Regions from separate parts of the Dactylosporangium sp. NPDC050588 genome, predicted to be linked through region 2. Evidence: predicted binding sites of a transcription regulator. Region 2 holds the regulator's gene; the other holds the start of a gene.
The links. Region 2 encodes HrcA, which represses chaperone genes, less so after heat shock. Its sites were predicted from a motif close to GGTTNGCACNCTCNNNNNGAGNGTGCNAACC; they were not measured.

Region 1 (10,469 bases), on a different contig from region 2:
ACTCCTTCAGGTCGCGGTAGCCGCACTTGGCCATCGCGCGCCGGAGGCCGCCGAACAGGTTGAGTACGCCGTCGGGGTCCTCGGACGGGCCGTACAGGACCTTCTCGAGGTCGCCGAGGGACTCCTCCGCGGAGCCGAACGAGCCGCGGGGCAGCTTCGGGTGGCTGGCGGCGGAGTGCCACCAGGCGCCGCCGGCCGGGGCGGACCCGCTGCGCGACAGGGGCTCGCCGACCATGACGGCGTCGGCGCCGCAGCCGAGCGCCTTGGCGATGTCCCCGGACGTCTGCAGGTTGCCGTCGGCGATGATGTGGACATACCGGCCGCCGGTCTCGTCGAGGTAGTCGCGGCGGGCGTCGGCGGCGTCGGCGATGGCGGTGGCCATCGGGACGCGGATGCCGAGGACCCGGTCGGTCGTCGACCACTCGTCGGCGCCGATGCCGACGATCACGCCGGCCGCGCCGGTGCGCATGAGGTGCAGCGCGGTCTGGTAGTTGGTGCAGCCGCCGACGATGACCGGCAGGTCCAGGTCGGCGATGAACTCCTTGAGGTTCAGCGGCTCGTCGGTCGTCGACACGTGCTCGGCGGAGACGAGGGTGCCCTGGATGACCAGCAGGTCGACGCCGGCGTCGAGGATGACGGGCGCGAGGGCGAGGGTGTGCTGCGGGGAGACGCGGACGGCGACCGTGACGCCGCCGTCGCGGATCTCCTTGACCCGCTCGCCGATGAGCTCGGGCTTGATGGGCTCCGCGTACACCTCCTGGAGGCGCCTGGTGGCCCGGGAGTCGTCGTCCAGCCCGGACAGCTCCTCCAGGATCTTGCTCGGGTCGCTGTAGCGGGTCCAGAGGCCCTCGACGTTGAGCACGCCGAGCCCGCCGAGGCGGCCGAGCTCGACGGCGGTCGCCGGGCTCATGATGGCGTCGGAGGGGTGCGCCACGCACGGGATCTTGAACGGATACGCGTCGAGCTGCCAGTTGGTCGACACGTCATCGACGTCACGGGTGCGCCGTGTCGGGACGATCGCGATGTCGTCCAGGTGGTAGCCACGCCGGGCGCTCTTGCTCAGCCCGATCTCGACCACGTCACGCATTTGCCGCTCCTGCCATTGTTAAGCCCTGCTAGGGGTGTCTACCGCGAGTGGTAGTTGGGTGCCTCGACGGTCATCTGGATGTCGTGCGGGTGGCTCTCCTTGAGCCCGGCCGCGGTGATCCGGATGAGCTGGCCCCGCTCGTGCATGTCGGGGACGGTGGCGGCGCCGACGAAGCCCATGCCGGAGCGCAGCCCGCCGACGAGCTGGTGGGCGACCGCGGCGAGGGGGCCACGGTAGGGCACCTGGCCCTCGATGCCCTCGGGGACGAGCTTGTCGTCGGACAGGACGTCGTCCTGGAAGTAGCGGTCCTTGGAGTAGGACCGGGCCTGGCCGCGGGACTGCATCGCGCCGAGCGAGCCCATGCCCCGGTAGGACTTGAACTGCTTGCCGTTGATGAAGATCAGGTCGCCGGGGCTCTCCTCGCAGCCGGCGAGGAGGCTGCCGAGCATGACGGTGCTGGCGCCGGCCACGATCGCCTTGGCGATGTCGCCGGAATACTGCATGCCACCGTCGCCGATGACCGGCACGCCGAGCGGCGCGCAGGCCCGGGCGGCCTCCATGATCGCGGTGATCTGCGGCACGCCGACACCCGCGACGACCCGGGTGGTGCAGATGGAGCCGGGACCGACGCCCACCTTGACCGCGTCGGCGCCCGCCTCGGCGAGGGCCTTCGCGCCGGCATACGTGGCGACGTTGCCGCCGACGACGTCGACGGTGGTCTCCTTCTTCAGCCGGGCGACCATCTCGACGACCTGCCGGTTGTGCCCGTGCGCGGTGTCGACCATGACGATGTCGAGCCCGGCCTCGATGAGGGTGCGGGCGCGCTTGTAGGAGTCGTCGCCGACCCCGACGGCGGCGGCGACCCGCAGGCGGCCGGCGTCGTCCTTGGTGGAGTGCGGGAACTTCTCGCTCTTGGAGAAGTCCTTGACCGTGATGAGGCCGCGGAGCTTGCCGGAGCTGTCGACGATCGGCAGCTTCTCGACCTTGTGCTTGCGCAGCAGCGCGCGGGCCTCGTCCTTGCTGACCCCGACCAGCGCCGTGTAGAGCGGGGTGACGGTCATGATGTCGCGGACGGGCGTCGCCGGATCGGACACGAAGCGCATGTCGCGGTTGGTGACGATGCCGACGAGCTGGCCGGCGCCGTCGACGACCGGGACGCCGGAGATCCGGTATCGCCCGCAGAGCTTGTCGACCTCGCCGAGGGTGTCGTCGGGCGAGCAGGTCACCGGGTTGGTGACCATCCCGGCCTCGGACCGCTTCACCAGGTCGACCTGCTGCGCCTGGTCGTCGATCGACAGGTTGCGGTGCAGCGTGCCGATGCCGCCCTGGCGCGCCATGGCGATCGCCATCCTGGCCTCGGTCACCGTGTCCATCGCGCTGGAGACCAGCGGGATGCGCAGGGTGATGTTGCGGGTGACGTGGCTCGACGTGTCGACGGCGCTCGGCACGACGTCCGACTCGCCCGGAAGCAGCAGCACGTCGTCGAAGGTCAGGCCCAAAGGCAGCTCGGAGCTGCCGGAAGGGCGTGACAGCACGTCAGGTCGCGGCGAGAATTCCATGAAGCGCATCCCAGCTCTCGGTCTCCGGCGGGTGCGTCTCATCGTACTTCCGCCCCGACGGCGCACCCCCTCCGCCATAGCCGGACGTGCCCTGGCTTACTACCGCTCCGCACACCGAGCCCCACACATGCCGGTATTAGGGCTACCGTTGAGGCGTGCACGAAGAGCCCATCGACCCGTTCGCCGGTGACCCGGCCGATCCTTCGGCCGAGCTCGACGACAGCGGTGCCGACGACCCGTTGACCGCCGCCGAGCGCCAGGACGTTCTCGAGGACCTTGCCGACCTCGAGATCTACCAGGCGCTGCTCACGGCGATCGGTGTCCGTGGGCTCGTCATCGAGTGTGAGGACTGCCACGAGCCGCATTACTTCGACTGGGACCTGCTGCGGGGAAACCTGAAGCACCTGCTCACGTCGGGCCGGCCGCGGGTGCACGAGCCGGCTTTCGACCCGGACCCGGACCATTACGTCACATGGGAGTACGCGCGGGGTTACGCTGACGGGGTCCACGACGCACTCGCGAGCGCCACGGACGACAACGAAGGCTGAGTCCCTGGGGACCTTCGTTTAGGTTTGCCGCGCGCGGGGTACCGACGCGGCATGGCACGCGACGCTAGCTCACCAACCCGGCACGGAAGGCCGCCGCTACGGCGTGTGCCCGGTCGCGTGCTCCCAGTTTCCGGAACAGCCGGCGAGCGTGCGTCTTGACCGTGTCCTCGGAGACGAAGAGCTCCCGGCCGATCTCGGCGTTGCTCTTGCCGTCCGCCATGCCGCGCAGCACCTGCAGCTCGCGCTCGGTGAGCTCGACGCGCCGCCGCGGCGCTTCGCCGGGCATGTCGCCGCGCTGCTGCGGCACGCCGGCGCCCACGATGCGCGCGTTGGGCACCCCGACCGCCGTCCTCGCCGCACCGGGCAGCCCCCGGCCCGCCGGAAGCATCCCGCCGGGCGTCTGGGCCGGCGTGCCGACCCGCGCGGGCAGGACCGGCTCACCGTTGCTGCCGCGGCCGACCTGGCTCAGCACCAGCAGCACCGCCTTGGCGAGCGTCGTGACCGGGTCCGCCGTGTCGACCCGGATGACCGCCCTGGCGCCGGCCGCGATCGCCGCCGCCGCCGCGCGCGGCTCCTCCGTGCCGAAGAAGACCACCGTCGAGCCCGGCGACACCGCCAGGACGCGGCGGGAGAACTCCGCGCTGTCGGGCCGGGCGAGGGTCGGGTCGGCCAGCACCAGGTCCGCGGGCTGCTCACTCAGACGGGCCAGGGCCTCGACCATCGTGACGGCGGTCCGCACCGCGTGTGCCACTCCGAGCCTGGCCGCGGCTGCGGCGACCGTCTGTGCCGCGACCTGTGTTCGCACACACACCAAAATCGTACGCACCGTCGTGCTCCTCTCTCTCAAAGAGAGAAACACGAAATGGCGAGATCTAGACGTGGTTTCGCCGCGATTGGCCTACGAGAAATTGACCGACGACATCCCGTTACCTGCGGCGGTCTCGCGCGTTGTACAAGGTTTGTGCCACTCGCGAATTCCGGCCCGCAAGCTAGGAAGGAGGGGCGAATGACGAATGTGACTCGACTGCCCGGCCCGATCGCGGACATGTGGGACTGGCAGCGTCTCGGCCTGTGTCGCGGGCGGGACAGCGCGCAGTTCTTCCACCCGGACGGCGAGCGTGGCGCGTCGCGCGGCCGGCGAGAGGCGGCGGCGAAGAACGTGTGCCGGGCGTGCCCGGTCCGGGCGCAGTGCGCCGCGCAGGCCCTGGCGACCCGCGAGCCGTACGGCGTGTGGGGCGGCTTCAGCGAGGGCGAGCGCCTGCGGCTGCTGGCCGTCGGCTGGGAGGACTGCGCCGTGCGGGGCCAGGAGAAGGTCGACGTGTCGCGTCTGGAGGCGAAGCTCGGGCTGCGTCCTTCGCCGCCGCCCATCCAGCTGCGCACGATCCGCACCCACCCGGCGCCCAGCGTGCCGGCCCAGCGGCGCCGCGCCGGCACCGACCGCGCCCGCCCCGCCGCCCGGTAACGGCGGGGATCGAGTCTCCAAGTACGAGCCGCCGGCCGCCGCGCCGGCGGACATGGGCAGGTCAGCGCACCTCGACCTGCACCGAGTGCCATCCGGTGGCGCCGTCGGGGTCCGGCGGCGCCACGGCGTCTGTCTGGGTGTCGCCGCCGTTGTCGGTGGCGCGGACGGTCAGCCGGTGCTTGCCGGGCGTCGCGGTCCACGGCAGCGTCCACTGCCGCCAGGTGTCGATCGACGGCACGGCGGCGAGCTTCGCCTGCTGCCAGGGGCCGTCGTCGACGCGGACCTCGACCTTGGAGATGCCGCGGTGCTGGGCCCAGGCGACCCCGGCGATGACGACCTGGCCGGCCGCGGGCCGGCCGCCGTCGCGGGGCGTGTCGATCCGCGACTGTGTCTTGATCGGCCCTTTCCGGGCCCAGCCGCGATTGATCCAGTACGCGTCGAAGTCGGCGAACGACGTCAGTTCCAGCTCGGCGAGCCATTTCGTGGCCGATACGTAGCCGTACAGGCCGGGCACCACCATCCGAACGGGAAATCCGTGCTCGATCGGGAGCGGTTCGCCGTTCATCGCGATCGCGAGCATCGCGTCCCGCCCGTCGCGCAGCAGCGCGGTCGGGGTGCCGGCGGTCCACCCGTCGACGGACCTGCTGACCACCTGGTCGGCGCCGGCCTTCGGCCGGACCTCGTCGAGGAGGTCGGCGATCCGCACGCCCTGCCACTTCGCGTTGCCGATCAGGCCGCCGCCGACGTCGTTGGAGACGCAGGCGAGCGTCACGTACCGCTCGATCATCGGCCGCTTGAGCAGCTCGTCGAAGGTGAGGGTGAGCGGCTTCTCGACCCGGCCGTGGATGCGCAGCGTCCAGTCCTCCGGCGACACCTGCGGCACGACGAGGGTGGTGTCGATGAGGTAGAAGTCCTTGTTCGGCGTCACGAACGGGGCCAGGTCCGGCAGGTTGGCGTCGGCCTCCGCCGGCAACGGCGTGGCGGCGTCGGGCACGACCGGGACGCGCACGGCCGCGCGGTCGGCCTCGACGTCGCGGCGGGTCGCCCACCAGCGGGCGGTGAAGCCGGCGACGAACGCGGCGGCGAGCGTGCCACCGGCGGCGCGCAGGAAGAAGCGGCGCTGCTCATACGACTCGATCGGCGGCCGGACCAGCAGCCACCGCAGCACCCCCGCGCCGGCGAGCGCCCCGGCGACCGCCGGCACGAACGCGTACCAGGGCGCGTCGTGGCGGGTCATCGCCGCCAGGACGCCGATCACGGCGAACAGGCCGATGCCGGCATACCCGTACATCATCCGGCGCAGTGACAGGATCCCGACGACGGCCGCGAAGACGGCGAGGATCAGCAGCGTCCCGGCCTGCAGCGCGATCTTGTCGTACGTGTAGAAGACCGCGACCGCGAAGTCCTTCACGGGTGCGGGCACCGCGTCGATCACGACCCCGCCGACGGAAACGAGCGGGGAGGTGGTCGCGCCGGTCAGGATCGAGACGACCTCGGCGACGCCGAGCGCCGCCCCTGCGGCGGCCATGCCGGCGAGCGCGCCGTTCCGTTTGCTGAGCACGGCTCCAGTCTGCGCCGCGCACCACCACCCACCAAGGGCGGTAATCGATCCATAAGGAAGAAGGGCCCGGTCACAGGACCGGGCCCTTCTTCCGACGCTCGGAACTCAGAAGCCCGGGCCGTGCGAGTGGCCGTGGCCGTGCCCGTGGCCGTGACCGCCACCGGCGGCGGCGGGCTCGGGGGCGACCGGCTTGTCCACGACCAGGCTCTCGGTCGTGAGCAGCAGGCCGGCGATCGAGGCGGCGTTGGAGACCGCGCTGTGGGTCACCTTCACCGGGTCGACGATGCCGGACTTGACCAGGTCGACGTATTCGCCGGTGGCGGCGTCGAGGCCGTGGCCGAAGTCGAGCGCGGCGACCTTGCCGACGACGACGTAACCGTCGAAGCCCGCGTTCTGCGCGATCCAGCGCAGCGGCTCGACGAGCGCCTTGCGCACGATCGAGACGCCGACCTTCTCGTCGCCGGTCAGGCCGAGGTCGCCGTCGAGGACCGGGAGCACCTGGGCCAGGGCGGCGCCGCCGCCGGGGACGATGCCCTCCTGGACCGCCGCCTTGGTCGCGGAGATCGCGTCCTCGATGCGGTGCTTGCGCTCCTTCATCTCGACCTCGGTGGCGGCGCCGGCCTTGATGACCGCGACCCCACCGGCGAGCTTGGCGACCCGCTCGTTGAGCTTCTCCTTGTCCCAGTCGGAGTCGGAGGCCTCGATCTCCTTGCGGAGCTGCTCGACCCGCGCGGAGACCTCGCTCTGCTCGCCGGCGCCGTCGACGATCGTGGTGAGCTCCTTGCCCACGACGACGCGCCGGGCCTTGCCGAGGACCTCGGTGCCGACCGACTCGAGCTTGTAGCCCAGCTCGGGGGCGACGAGCTCGGCACCGGTGAGGATCGAGATGTCCTGGAGCATCGCCTTGCGCCGGTCGCCGAAGCCGGGCGCCTTGACCGCGACGACCTTGAAGGTCTTGCGGATGGCGTTGACCACCAGGGTCGACAGGGCCTGGCCCTCGACGTCCTCGGCGATGATCAGCAGCGGCTTGTTGTCCTTGACGATCTGCTCCAGCAGCGGCAGCAGCTCCTCGATGGCGGCGATCTTCTGGGTGGTGACGAGGACGTAGGTGTCCTCGAGCACCGCCTCCTGCGACTCCACGTCGGTCACGAAGTGCGGGGAGATGTAGCCCTTGTCGAACTGCATGCCCTCGGTGACCTCGAGCTCGGTCGTGAGGGTCGAGCCCTCCTCGACCGTGATGACGCCGTCGCGGCCGACGCGCTCCATCGCGGAGGCGATCAGGTCGCCGATGGTGGCATCCTGCGCGGAGATGGTGGCGACCTGGGCGATCTCGGTGTGGCTGGCGACCGGGGTCGCCTTGTCCTTGAGCGCCTTGACGACGGCGGCCGTCGCCTGGTCGATGCCGCGCTTGATGCCCGCCGGGTTGGTGCCGGCGGTCACGTTGCGCAGGCCCTCGCGGACCAGCGCCTGGGCCAGCACGGTGGCGGTGGTGGTGCCGTCGCCGGCGACGTCGTTGGTCTTGGTGGCGACCTCTTTGACCAGCTGGGCGCCGAGGTTCTCATAGGGGTTGGCGAGCTCGATCTCTTTCGCGATCGTCACGCCGTCGTTGGTGATCGTCGGGGCACCGAACTTCTTGTCCAGGACGACGTTGCGACCGCGCGGGCCGAGCGTGACCTTGACCGTGTCGGCCAGGTGGTTGACGCCATGCTCCAGCAGGTGCCGCGCATCGTCGGAGAAGCTCAGGATCTTCGCCATGCGTGTGATGTCCCTTCAAAGCGACACCGCCCCGGCCGCAGCGCTCCTGCGCACGGGTCCGGGGCGGTGGCCACTGATCTACTTGGTCTGGGTCACTTCTCGATGACCGCGAGGACGTCACGGGCGGAGAGCACGAGGTACTCCTGGCCGCCCCACTTGACCTCGGTGCCGCCGTACTTCGAGTAGATGACGGTGTCGCCGACCTTGACGTCGATCGGGACCCGGTTGCCCTTGTCGTCGATGCGACCGGGGCCCACAGCCTGGACGGTGCCCTCCTGGGGCTTCTCCTTGGCGGTGTCCGGGATGACGATGCCCGAGGCGGTGGTCGTCTCAGCCTCGTTGGCCTGGACCAGGATGCGGTCCTCGAGCGGCTTGATCGCAACCTTCGTCGCGGTAGTCACGGGCATACCCTCCTGGGGTATCGATTTCTTACGCTATCGAGTGCCCGGTGAAGCCGTCGTCGCGGGTGCCGGCTCCAGCCGGTTGGCTGGCACTCTCATGTCGAGGGTGCTAATCGGAGGTTATGTCGCTGGCTAGCACTCCGTCAAGGAGAGTGCCAAACACGCCACGAATTCACCCGTCGTCGGCTACGCGACGGACAGCGGCCGGACATCGCATACCGATCTACGCTCACCTGTATGAAGAGGCTGCTCGGCACGTTGATCGTCGCGACCCTGGCCATGGGGTCCCTCGCCGCCTGCGGCAAGAAGGACGGCGGCGACGTTGCCGCGGAGGCCAGCAACGGCCCCTCGAACTCGGCCGAGTTCGGCGAGGGCCCCGGCGGCGCCTCGGCGTCGCCCGGCGGTGGCGGCACCGGGGGCACCGGCGGGACCGGCGGCACCCAGGATCCGGTCGCGGACAAGAGCGCCGCCGGACCCACCTATCCGGGTGACGCCAAGGGCTACTGCCAGGCCGCCGTGTCCGCCTGGACCAAGAACGACATGAACCGGATCAAGCAGCTCGCGAGCAGCGGCGCCGTGTCCAACTTCCAGTACATCGAGAAGGGCGCCGACCACAACTGGAAGTACGTGAAGAAGGACGGCTCCGAGTGCGTCCTGCGCAACGACCACGGCGACCAGCTCCAGGTCACGATCGACGAGCACAACCTGGGCAAGCCGCAGGCCATCACCGACGTCGTCATCGAGAAGACCGAGTATCCGTCGGACGCGTCCAGCTACGTGCAGAGCTTCATCAACGCCTGGTACAACGGCAACACCGCCCGGATGGCCAGCTACTCCAGCCAGTCGATCGCCAGCAGCTACGGCGGCAAGAAGGCGCCGCCGAACTGGACCGAGAGCCAGCCCAAGGAGGACAAGGGCGACTACTGGCTCGTGCACGGTTCGTCGAACGCCGGCGACAGCTATACCTTCAAGGTTCGCAAGAGCCTCGGCAAGGCCGGGGGCATCCTAGGGATTTCATAGACGCATGCTCGAACAGGCGATCCAGGCCGCGGCCGCACTCCCTGACGGCGACCCGCTCGCCGCCGCATCGGCGCTGCGGGCGGCCGGCTTCCCACCCGACCTCGCCGCCGCCGCGCTCACCCAGGTGGCGCTGCGGCGCAAGGCGGTCGCGAAGTTCGGCGCCGACGCGGCGGTGATGCACTTCACCCGCGCCGGCCTCGAACAGGCGACCAGGGCTCCCGTCGCGGCCCGGCGAGCGGCCCGGCTCGCCGCCGCGGGCGCCACCCGGGTCGCCGACCTCGGCTGCGGCATCGGTGCCGACACGATCGCCTTCGCCCGCGCCGGGCTGCGCGTGCACGCGGTCGACGCCTCGCCGGAGACGGCCTCGACGGCGTCGGCCAACGTCCACGCGTTGGGGTTGGCGGCCGGTGTACTGGTGGAGGCCCGCGACGCGACCGAGGTGCCCCTCGACGAGGTGGACGCCGTGTTCTGCGACCCCGCCAGGCGCACGTCCGGCGGGCGGCGGGTGTTCGACCCCCGCGCCTACTCGCCGCCGTGGGACTTCGTGGTCGGCCTGGCGGCGCGGGTGCCGATGACGGTGCTGAAGCTCGCGCCCGGCATCGACCACGCGCTGCTGCCGCCCGGCGCGGAAGGAGAATGGGTCTCGGTCGACGGTGACGTGGTCGAGGCCGCCGCCTGGTGCGGCCCCCTCGCGGCCGCTCCCCGCCGCGCGACCCTGTTCCAGGGTGCACAGGTCTGCTCGCTGACCGGTTCCGGCACGACCGCCGCACCCGTCGGACAGGTCGGAAATTTCGTGTATGACCCGGACGGGGCGGTGGTGCGGTCGCATCTCGTCGCCGAGTTCGCCGCCACGGTCGACGGCGCCCTCGCCGACCCGACCATCGCCTACGTCTACACCGCCTCCGCCGTGCCGACCCCGTTCGGGCGCTGCTACGAGGTGCTCGACCAGCTGCCGGTGGCCCTGAAGCGACTCCGGGCGGCGCTGCGCGCCCTCGACGTCGGCTCCCTGACGATCCTGAAACGCGGCTCGGCACTGGACGTGGAGGAGCTGCGCAGGTCGCTGCGCCTGTCCGGCA
Region 2 (10,469 bases):
TCCTTCGTGCCGCGCAGGGCGCCCGGCGCTCCCCGTACCAGTGCCGCGACGAACGCCGAGACGGCCTCGTCGACCTGGTCGGCGGCGACGGCGGCGGTGACCAGACCGATCTCGCGGGCCCGGGCGCCGTCGAACGTCGCCCCCGTCAGGAACAGCTCCGCGGCGGCGCGCGGGGACAGCCGCGGCAGCACCGTGGCGGAGATCACGGCCGGGATGACGCCGATGCGCACCTCGGAGAACGCGAACGTCGCCTCGAGCGAGCAGACCGCGATGTCGGCGGCGGCGATGAGGCCCAGGCCACCCGCGCGGGCGGGCCCGGTGAGCCGCGCGACGACGGGCTTCGGGCACTCCCAGATCGCGGTCAGCACCTCGCCGAGCCGGTTGATCGGCGGCTTGCCCGAGCCGAACGCGGCCGCGGTCTCCTTCAGGTCCGCGCCCGAGCAGAAGACCGGCCCGGTGTGGGTGAGCACGACGACCCGCACGGCGTCGTCCGCGGTGGCGGCGGCGAGCGCGGCGAGAAGCTCCTCGATCAGGGCCGTCGACAGCGCGTTGCGGTTGGCGGGGCTGTCGAGCGTGACCGTCGCCACGCCATGCGCCGTCTGTGACCGTACGAGTGGCATGCGGGCACACTAGTGAAATGCCCGGAACACTGCCAGAAGGTGAGCCGATCCCGCGGGACGGCGCGCTGCCCGAAGGGGTCGCCGACGCGGCGGGGGAGGCGGGGTTCGGGGTCTACGTCCACGTCCCGTTCTGCGCGTCCCGCTGCGGGTACTGCGACTTCAACACGTACACCGCCGACGAGGGCGTCCTGAGCGCCGGCTATGCCGAGCAGGTCCTCGACGAGCTGGCCCTGGCCGCCAAGGTGGTCGCGCCACCGCGGGTCGACACGGTCTTCTTCGGTGGCGGCACGCCGACGCTGCTGCCGCCGGCGGAGCTGGCCCGCATCCTCGACGGCATCGACCGCACCTGGGGCCTCGCCGGCGACGCCGAGGTCACCACGGAGGCCAACCCGGAGTCCGTCGACGCGGCGGGGCTGCGGCAGCTGCGCGCGGCCGGGTTCAACCGGATCTCCCTGGGCATGCAGTCCGTCGCGCCGGGCGTCCTGGCGGTGCTCGACCGCCGGCACACCCCCGGGCGGCCGGCGGCGGCGGTCGCGGAGGCGCACGCGGCCGGGTTCGAGCGGGTCAACCTGGACCTGATCTACGGCACGCCCGGCGAGCGCCCCGAGGACTTCGCGGCGTCCCTGCGCACCGTGATCGGCTCGGGCGTGGACCACGTGAGCGCGTATGCCCTGATCGTCGAGGACGGGACCCGGCTGGCGGCCCGCATGCGCCGCGGCGAGCTGCCGTTCCCGGACGACGACGTGGCCGCCGACCGCTACCTCGCCGCCGAGCAGGCCCTGACGGAGGCCGGGATGACGTGGTACGAGGTGTCGAACTGGTCCCGCGACTCGCCCTGCCGGCACAACGAGCTCTACTGGCGCGGCGGCGACTGGTGGGGCCTCGGGCCCGGCGCGCACAGCCACGTGCGGGGGGTGCGGTGGTGGAACGTGAAGCACCCGCACACGTACGCGGCGCGCCTCGCCGACGGTGCGTCGCCGGGGCACGCGCGGGAGGTGCTGACCGAGGAGGAGCGGCGCTTCGAGGACGTGCTGCTGCGGATCCGGCTCGCCTCGGGCCTGCCCCTGGCCGTCCTGGAGCCGCCGGCGCTGGAGGGCGCCCGCCGCTGCCTCGACGACGGGCTGCTGGAGGCCGAGCCGTTCGCCGAGGGCCGGGCCGTGCTCACGCTGCGTGGCCGCCTGCTGGCGGACGCCGTGGCCCGCGACCTGACCTGACCTGCCCTCACCTGACCTGACCTGCCCTCAGAGGGGCCGGACATGGCGAGGGGCGGCTCGATGGCCGCCCCTCGAACGATCGGGCCTTACTTGATGAAGCGGTACGTCATCGGGTAGCGGTACAGCTCGCCGCCGTTGGCCTTCATGCCCGCGATGATCGCGAACACGACGATGACGATCCACGGCACGATGAGCGTGAGGCCGAAGGTGCACACCGACAGCAGGGCGCCCACGAACAGGATGATGCCCCACGTGATGTGGAAGTTCAGCGCCTCGTTGGCGTGCGCCTTGACCGTGGGCGACTCGTTGCCCTTGGCCAGCAGCGCGATGAGCGGGGCGATGAAGCCGATGAAAATGCCACCGAAGTGCGCGATCAGGGCCCAGGTCTTCTCGTCGCTGTTCGCGTAGCCGACCGGGCCGGCGCCGGGGTATCCACCGGGCTGCTGGTATCCGTACTGACCCGGCTGCTGGTAACCGCCGGGCTGCTGGTAACCGCCGGGCTGCTGGTAGCCACCGGGCTGCTGGTAACCGCCCTGCTGGTAGGCGTTCGGGTCCTGGTAGCCCGCGCCGCTGGTCGGCGGCGGGTAACCTCCACCGGAGACCGGCGGCTGCTGGCCGTAGTCCGGGCCCGGCGGCGGATACTGTGCCCCGCCCGGCATCGAATAGGGGTTGTTGGGGTCCTGCGGCACGCCGTACTCCCCGGGGCGAGGTGGTTCACTCATGGGGGCCACGGTAGGGGTACCGATCAAGTATCGCCAGCGACGTGGCATGACTTCTTTTGGACAAACTTGGCGCAGACCAGTCCAATAGCGGCGGTTCGCACACATGACGATCATTCCGTGGGCGGCGCGGGCGACGTAGACTGGCACTCACAAAGTGGGAGTGCCAGTTTCTCGAGGAGGTGCGCATGGCTCTCGACGAGCGCAAGCTCGAGGTCCTGCGTGCCATCGTCGAGGACTACGTCGCCACCCAGGAGCCCGTCGGGAGCAAGGCCCTCGTCGAGCGGCACAACCTGCGGGTCTCTCCGGCGACGGTCCGCAACGACATGGCCGTCCTCGAGGAGGAGGGCTATATCCGGCAGCCGCACACGAGCGCCGGTCGCGTGCCCACCGACGCCGGCTACCGGCTCTTCGTCGACAAGCTGTCCCGCGTCAAGCCGCTGAGCCCCGCCGAGCGACGGGCGATCGAGCGGTTCCTGATCGGCGCCGTGGACCTCGACGACGTCGTGCACCGCACCGTGCGGCTGCTCGCGCAGCTGACCCGGCAGGTCGCCGTCGTGCAGTATCCGAGCCTGTCGCGGGCCAGCGTGCGCCACTTCGAGCTGGTGCCGCTGTCCACCACCCGGCTGATGGTGGTCATGATCGCCGAGACCGGCCGGGTCGAGCAGCGGATGGTCGACCTGCCCGGCCCGATCCTCGCCGACGACGTCACCGAGCTGCGCCGCAGGATCAACGAGAAGCTCGTCGGCAAGCGCCTCGTGGACACCCCGCCACTCGTCCAGGCGCTCGTCGAGGAGTCCGGGCCGAGCCTGCGCCCGCCGATGACCGTCCTGTCGACCGTCCTGCTGGAGACCCTGGTCGAGCGCACCGAGGAGCGGATCGCGCTCGCCGGCACCGCCAACCTGGCCCGCGGCGGTCTGCTGGACTTCCAGGGTTCGCTGCGGCCGATCCTCGAGGCGCTCGAGGAGGAGGTCATCCTGCTCAAGCTCTTCGGCGAGGTCGAGCCGAGCATGACCCGGGTCCGCATCGGCGACGAGAACGAGATCGAGGACCTGCGCAGCGCGTCCATCGTGGCGACCGGCTATGGGCCGGGCTCCATCGTGGTGGGCGGCATGGGTGTGCTCGGGCCGACGCGGATGGACTACCCCGGAAACATCGCCACGGTGCGTGCCGTGGCACGCTACGTCGGCGATCTGCTGGGACAAGGTTGAACCTCATGGACGAGTCAGGGGCATAGGACTCAGTGGCGAAGGACTACTACGGAATTCTCGGTGTCAAACGGGACTCCACGGCCGACGAGATCAAGCGCGCTTACCGGCGGCTGGCGCGCGAGTTCCACCCGGACGTCAATCCCGATCCTGTGGCACAGGAGAAGTTCAAGGAGATCAACGCGGCCTACGAGGTGCTGTCCGACCCGCGTAAGCGGGAGATGGTCGACCTCGGCGGCGACCCGCTCGCGCCCGGTGGCGGCGGGGCCGGCCCGCAGGGCGGGGCGTTCGTAGGGTTCCAGGACATCATGGACGCGTTCTTCGGCACGACCGCCAGCCGCGGGCCTCGCCCGCGGATCCGGCCGGGCGCCGACGCGATCCTGCGGCTGGACCTCGACCTGCACGAGACCGCGTTCGGTGTCGAGGCACCGATCACCGTCGACACCGCCGTCGTGTGCAGCACCTGCACCGGCGCCGGCACCGCGCCCAACACCCACCCGACCACCTGCGAGATCTGCGGCGGTCGCGGCGAGGTCCAGTCGGTGCAGCGCACGTTCCTCGGCCAGGTCGTCTCGGCCCGGCCGTGCTCGGCCTGCCAGGGCTTCGGCACCGTCATCCCGCACCCGTGCGCGACGTGCGGCGGCGACGGCCGGGTCCGCACCCGCCGCACGCTGACCGTGAAGATCCCGTCCGGCGTCGAGGACGGCATGCGCATCCGCCTCGCCCAGCAGGGCGAGGTCGGCCCCGGCGGCGGCCCGCCCGGGGACCTCTACGTCGAGATCCACGAGCGCCCGCACGACGTGTATTCCCGCAAGGACGACGACCTGCACTGCCGGGTCACCGTCCCGATGACGGCGGCGGCCCTCGGCACCCGGCTGACGATCAAGACCCTCGACGGCGAGGAGACGGTCGACGTCAAGGCCGGCACCCAGCCCAACCAGACGCTGCGCATCCGCGGCAAGGGTGTCCCGCACCTGCGCGGCACCGGCCGCGGTGACCTGCACGTCCACCTCGACGTGCGCACCCCGACGCGCCTGGAGCCGGAGCAGGAGAAGCTGCTGCGCGACTTCGCCCGCACCCGCGGCGAGGAGGTCGCCGAGCTGTCCAAGCAGGGCGGCTTCTTCTCCCGTGTGCGCGACGCCTTCAACGGACACGCGTGAGCGGCCGGAGCGTAGCGGAGGGCGTTCACGCGTGTGGGCTGTCCGGTCCGGGTGTCGCTGCGTGAGCCTTCCGCTCTTCCTGGTCCCCGATCTTCCGGTCGGGGACCACTGGCGGCTCGACGGGCCGGAGGGGCATCACGCGGCCAACGTGCAGCGGCTCTCGCCCGGTGAGGCGCTCCTGCTCTGCGACGGCCGCGGCGGCCTGCGGCAGGCGGTGGTCGCGGCCGCGCACAAGGGCGCGCTCGATCTCGACCTCGGCGAACTGAAGCAGGTCCCCGCACCCGACCCGAGGATCACCGTCGTGCAGGGGATCGCCAAGGGGGAGCGGGCGGAGCTGGCCGTGCAGCTGATGACGGAGCTCGGCGTCGACCGCATCGTGCCGTGGCAGGCGGCCCGCAGCATCGCGCGGTGGAAGGACGCCAAGCCGGTCGAACGGTGGCGGTCCACGGTCCGCGAGGCGGTCAAGCAGTCCCGCCGCGCCTGGCTGCCCGAGGTCACCGACGCGCGAACCACGAAGCAGCTCTCCCTTGCCGGCACCGTCCTGCTGTTGCACGAGGAGGCGTCGGAACCGCTGTCGACCGTCCCCCTCGGCGGCGACATCACCCTGGTCGTCGGCCCCGAGGGCGGCATCGCCCCGGAGGAGCTGGCCGCGTTCCCCGACGCCGTCCCGGTGCGGCTGGGCCCCGAGGTGCTGCGCACGTCGACGGCGGGCGCCGCCGCCCTGGCCGCCCTGTCGGTCCGCCTCGGCCGCTGGTGAGGACCGCTCAGCGGAAGTAGGAGGCGCCGTTCAGGTCGAGGACGGCGCCCGAGGACCATTCCGAGCCCGCGAGGAACAGCACCGCCTCGGCGACCTCCTCGGGCCGGGCGACCCGGTTGAACGGGCTCTGCGCGCGGATCGCGTCGCCGTCGCCGGTGGCCATGACGGCGTTGCCCATGTCGGTGGCGACGAAGCCCGGGGCGACCGCGTTGACGGCGATGCCGCGAGGGGCCAGGGCCAGGGCGAGGGACTGGGTCAGCGAGTTCAGGCCGGCCTTGGCGGCGCCGTACGCCGGGTAGCGGGGCTCGCCGCGGTACGCGCCGCGCGAGGAGACGTTGACGATCCGGCCGCCCTCGCCGAGGTGGCGGGCGGCGCACCAGCAGACGTTGGCGGGGCCGGCCAGGTTGGCGGCCAGGGTCACCTGCCAGGCGGCCTGCCAGGTGGCGTAGTCGTCGGTGAGGATCGGGTGCTCGACGGCGACGGCCGCGTTGTTGACGACCACGTCGAGGCCGCCGAGGGAGAGCGCCGCGCCGTCGACGAAGGCCTGGACCGCGGCGGGGTCGGTCAGGTCGCCGGAGACGATCACGTGGCCGTCGCCGGGCAGCGCCGCCCGGACCTTCTCAGCGAGGTCCGCCGAGTCGCGGTGGTGCACCGCGACCGTGTCGCCCGCCGCGGCGAACGCGTGCGCGACCGCCTCGCCGATGCCGCGGGATGCCCCTGTCACCAACACCTTGCGTCCAGCCATGGCAGCACCGTACAAGAGCCGCAGGCCACATACGATGCGACTGTGACTGATGACTGCCTGTTCTGCCGCATCGTCGCGGGCGAGATCCCGGCGACCGTGGTCCACGAGACCGACGACACCCTGGCGTTCCGCGACATCGACCCGAAGGCGCCCACGCACGTGCTGGTGATCCCGAGGGCGCATCACGCCGACGTCGCCGCGCTCGCCGCCGCCGACCCGGCGCTCGCCGGGAAGGTGCTCGCCGCCTGTGCCGCGGTGGCGGAGCAGGAGGGGCTGACCGGCGACGGGTACCGGATCATCTTCAACACCGGCCGGTTCAGCGGCCAGGAGGTCTTCCACGTGCACGGGCACGTGCTCGGCGGCCGCCCGCTCGGCCGGATGCTGGCGGCATGACCGCGCTCGAGAAGTACGAGCGGCTCGCCCGTCAGGTCCAGGCCGAGGCCCGGGTCCCGGCGCTGAGCGTCGCGATCCACCGGGCGGACCGGCCGCTGTGGACGTTCACCGTCGGCGCGGACGTCGACGAGCGCAGCCAGCTGCGGATCGGCTCGGTCACCAAGACGTTCACGGCGGTGCTGGTCATGCAGTGCCGCGACGAGGGGCTCCTGGACCTCGACGACCCGATCTCCCGGCACCTGCCGGTGAAGGCGCACGGCGACCTGACCGTCGGCAGGATGCTGTCGCACCTGTCGGGGTTGCAGCGCGAGCCGTTCGGCGACGTCTGGGACACGATGCAGGCGCCCGACGTGGACACGCTGCTCGACCAGCTCGACCGGGCCGAGCGGGTGCTGCCGGCCGGCCGGCGGTTCCACTACTCCAACCTCGCGATCGCGCTGCTCGGGCACCTCGCCGGGCGGCTGCGCGGCGGCACCTGGGAGGAGGTGCTGCGGGAGCGGATCCTCGACCCGCTCGGCCTGGACGACGTCGTCGTCACGCCGGCCCGGCCGGTCGTCGGCTACCAGGTCGACGCCTGGTCCGACTACGCGCACCCGGAGCCCCCGGACGACTTCGGCGCGGTCGGCCCGGCGGCGCAGCTGTGGAGCACCGCCGCGGACCTGGCGAAGTGGGCGGCGTTCCTGGCCGACCCGCGCGCGGTCGACCCTTCCGGCGGCGTCCTGGCGGCGGAGACGGTCGAGGAGATGCGGGCGCCGCGGGCCGTCACCGAGGACGTGCTGTGGGCGCGGGGGATCGGCCTGGGCCTGATCCTGCAGCCGCAGCCCGGCGGCGACCGGATCGTGCACGTCGGGCACGACGGGGCGATGCCGGGGTTCCTCGCCGGCGCCTACGGGCGGGTCGGCGGCGCCGGCACCCCCGCGGCGTTCGGGGCGGCGGCGCTCGGCTCGTCCGGCACCGCCGGTGAGGTCATCGACCTGACGCACCGGCTGCTCGCCGCGGCGGTCGAGAGCGACCCGGCCGACATCGCGCCGTGGCAGCCGGCCGAGCCGCCGCCGCAGCGGTACCGCTCGCTGCTGGGCCGCTGGTGGGGTGAGGGCTTCGAGTACGTCTTCAGCTGGCACTCCGGCGCCCTGCAGGCACGGCAGGCGGACCAGCCCGCGAACCGGCCGCCGGCGGTCTTCGCGCCGGTCGACGGCCAGCCGGACGTGTTCCGCACGGTGTCCGGGCGGGAGGCGGGCGAGCTGCTGCGGCTGACCCGCGCCGGGGACGGCACGGTCGAGCGGCTGCACTGGGCGACGTACCGCTTCACGCGCGGCCAGGAGACGTTCGACAAGTACCGCTTCTGACCGCCGCGGGCCGCCGCGGGCCGCCCTGCGCCCGGCCGTGCCGCACGGCCGGGCGCGGTCAGCGGGAGATGATCGTGAAGACGGCGCCGTTGGGGTCCACGACGACCGCGATGCGGCCGTGCGGGGAGTCGAACGGCCCGTGCTGCACCTGGCCGCCCGCCGACCGGACCAGGTCGGCGGCGCGGTCGGTGTCGGCGGCGGCGAAGTAGACCATCCAGTGCGGCGGGATGCCCTCCCACGCGTCGGTCATCGTGAGCCGCCCGGCGACGGGGTCGGCGTTGCCGAGGCTCCACGCCGTGTAGTCGAACTGCTCGTCGGCCTCGACCCGGGCCTGCCGGTAGCCGAAGAGGCCCTGGTAGAAGGCGTCGACGAGGTCCGGCTCGCGGGTGTTGACCTCCGCCCAGCACAGCGCGCCGTCCTCGTCGAACAGCTGCGAGCCGGTGTGCTGGCCCGGCTCCCACGCGCCGAACGCGGCGCCGGACGGGTCGAGGGCGAAGAGCATCCGGCCGTTGCCCGGGATGTCCATCGGCGCGACGATGATCTTGCCGCCGCCGGCGTCGACCCGGCGGGCGGTGTCCTCCAGGTCGTGTGACATGAGGTACAGGCTCCAGGCGGCGGGCGTCTGCTCCGCGCCGGGCATCGGCGGGCTCATCCCCGCCACGACCTTGCCTTCCTTGAGGCACATGACGTAGTGCCCGAAGTCGGCGCCGGTGTCCAGGAACGTCCATCCGAACAGCGCCGAGTAGAACCGCTGGGCGGCGGCGAGGTCGGGGGCGACCAGGTCGGCCCAGCAGGGCTCACCGTCGACGTATCCGCTGCGCTCGACCATCAGGCCTCCCTGTCGATGTGGTCCTCTGCCTCAGTACCACCGGGCGGAGGGGCCTGTCCGGACTTTCAGCGCAAAGGACATGATCGGGCGACAACCAACCGGATATAACGTCTATAAGGCATGAACCGGGCATGGGCAAGAAATGGGAACGGCTTCAGGGGCGGTCAGCCGATACCATGAAGAGCCTGGACAACCCCAGCAGGAGCGAGCCCCGGAAGCAGGTGCTTGAGGCCCTACGCGGCCGACGTATGACCGAGACCCCAACCCCCGCACCGGCAGTGTCGTCGGAGCCGCCCGTGCGGGCCATCAGCAAGATCACGGTCCCCGACCCGCACACGATGGTCAGGCTGCTCGGCGCCGGAGACGAGATCCTCAAGCTCGTCGAGCGGGCCGTCAGCAGCGACGTGCACGTGCGGGGCAACGAGATCACCATCACCGGCGCGGCCGCGGACAACGCCATGGCCGAGCGCATCTTCAGCGAGCTCATCGAGCTGGTGCGCAAGGGGGAGACGCTCACCCAGGACACCGTCCGGCGCACCGTCGGGATGCTCCAGCAGAACACCACGGAGCGCCCCGCCGATGTGCTGACCCTCAACATCCTCTCCCGGCGCGGCCGCACCATCCGGCCGAAGACGCTCGGGCAGAAGCGGTATGTCGACTCGATCGACCAGCACACGATCGTGTTCGGCATCGGCCCGGCCGGCACCGGCAAGACCTACCTCGCCATGGCGAAGGCGGTCCAGGCGTTGCAGGCCAAGCAGGTCAACCGGATCATCCTGACCCGGCCGGCGGTCGAGGCCGGCGAGCGGCTGGGCTTCCTGCCCGGCACGCTCTACGACAAGATCGACCCGTACCTGCGCCCGCTGTACGACGCGCTGCACGACATGCTCGACCCGGAGTCCATCCCGAAACTGATGGCCGCCGGGACGATCGAGGTCGCGCCGCTGGCGTACATGCGCGGCCGCACGCTGAACGACGCCTTCATCATCCTCGACGAGGCGCAGAACACGACGCCCGAGCAGATGAAGATGTTCCTCACCCGGCTCGGCTTCGGCTCGCGCATCGTGGTCACCGGCGACGTGACGCAGATCGACCTACCCGGGGGCACCCGCAGCGGCCTCAGGGTGGTCCGTGAGATCCTCGGTGCCGTCGAAGACGTGCACTTCGCCCAGCTCGGCAGCGCCGATGTCGTGCGCCACCGGCTGGTCAGTGAGATCGTCGACGCCTACGCCAAGTGGGACGAGGCGCAGGAGGCACAGGAGGCCCAGAAGCCGCCGGTGCGTGCTGTGCCCGACCGCGGGCGCCGCAGGTAACCCCGGCTAACAGGAGCAGTTGTTGTCCATCGAGATCGCCAATGAGTCCGGCGTCGACGTCAACTCCGACACCATTCTCGCGGTGGCGCGGCACGCGCTCGACGAGATGGGGGTCAACCCGCTCGCCGAGCTGTCGATCCTGCTCGTCGACGTCGAGTACATGAC

Region 1: groES (co-chaperone GroES) is a predicted target of HrcA. The motif match lies at 8,458-8,488, and genes of this name have one in related genera.

The regions. Positions count from the first base shown of each region.
Region 1 covers NZ_JBFAJA010000001.1:87,260-97,728, reverse strand. Annotated here, with positions in the region: gene AB0I21_RS00525 (GuaB3 family IMP dehydrogenase-related protein) at 1-1,087, opposite strand, end outside; gene guaB (IMP dehydrogenase) at 1,126-2,646, opposite strand; gene AB0I21_RS00515 (DUF5319 domain-containing protein) at 2,802-3,194, shown strand; gene AB0I21_RS00510 (LuxR C-terminal-related transcriptional regulator) at 3,259-4,020, opposite strand; partial or broken gene AB0I21_RS00505 (WhiB family transcriptional regulator) at 4,201-4,539, shown strand; gene AB0I21_RS00500 (molybdopterin-dependent oxidoreductase) at 4,718-6,184, opposite strand; gene groL (chaperonin GroEL) at 6,323-7,972, opposite strand; gene groES (co-chaperone GroES) at 8,065-8,379, opposite strand; gene AB0I21_RS00485 (hypothetical protein) at 8,611-9,393, shown strand; gene AB0I21_RS00480 (class I SAM-dependent methyltransferase) at 9,398-10,469, shown strand, end outside.
Region 2 covers NZ_JBFAJA010000046.1:58,259-68,727, forward strand. Annotated here, with positions in the region: gene AB0I21_RS29560 (enoyl-CoA hydratase-related protein) at 1-620, opposite strand, end outside; gene hemW (radical SAM family heme chaperone HemW) at 638-1,834, shown strand; gene AB0I21_RS29570 (DUF4870 domain-containing protein) at 1,921-2,556, opposite strand; gene hrcA (heat-inducible transcriptional repressor HrcA) at 2,742-3,764, shown strand; gene dnaJ (molecular chaperone DnaJ) at 3,797-4,921, shown strand; gene AB0I21_RS29585 (16S rRNA (uracil(1498)-N(3))-methyltransferase) at 4,983-5,678, shown strand; gene AB0I21_RS29590 (SDR family oxidoreductase) at 5,686-6,423, opposite strand; gene AB0I21_RS29595 (histidine triad nucleotide-binding protein) at 6,466-6,816, shown strand; gene AB0I21_RS29600 (serine hydrolase domain-containing protein) at 6,813-8,162, shown strand; gene AB0I21_RS29605 (VOC family protein) at 8,221-8,991, opposite strand; gene AB0I21_RS29610 (PhoH family protein) at 9,240-10,304, shown strand; gene ybeY (rRNA maturation RNase YbeY) at 10,327-10,469, shown strand, end outside.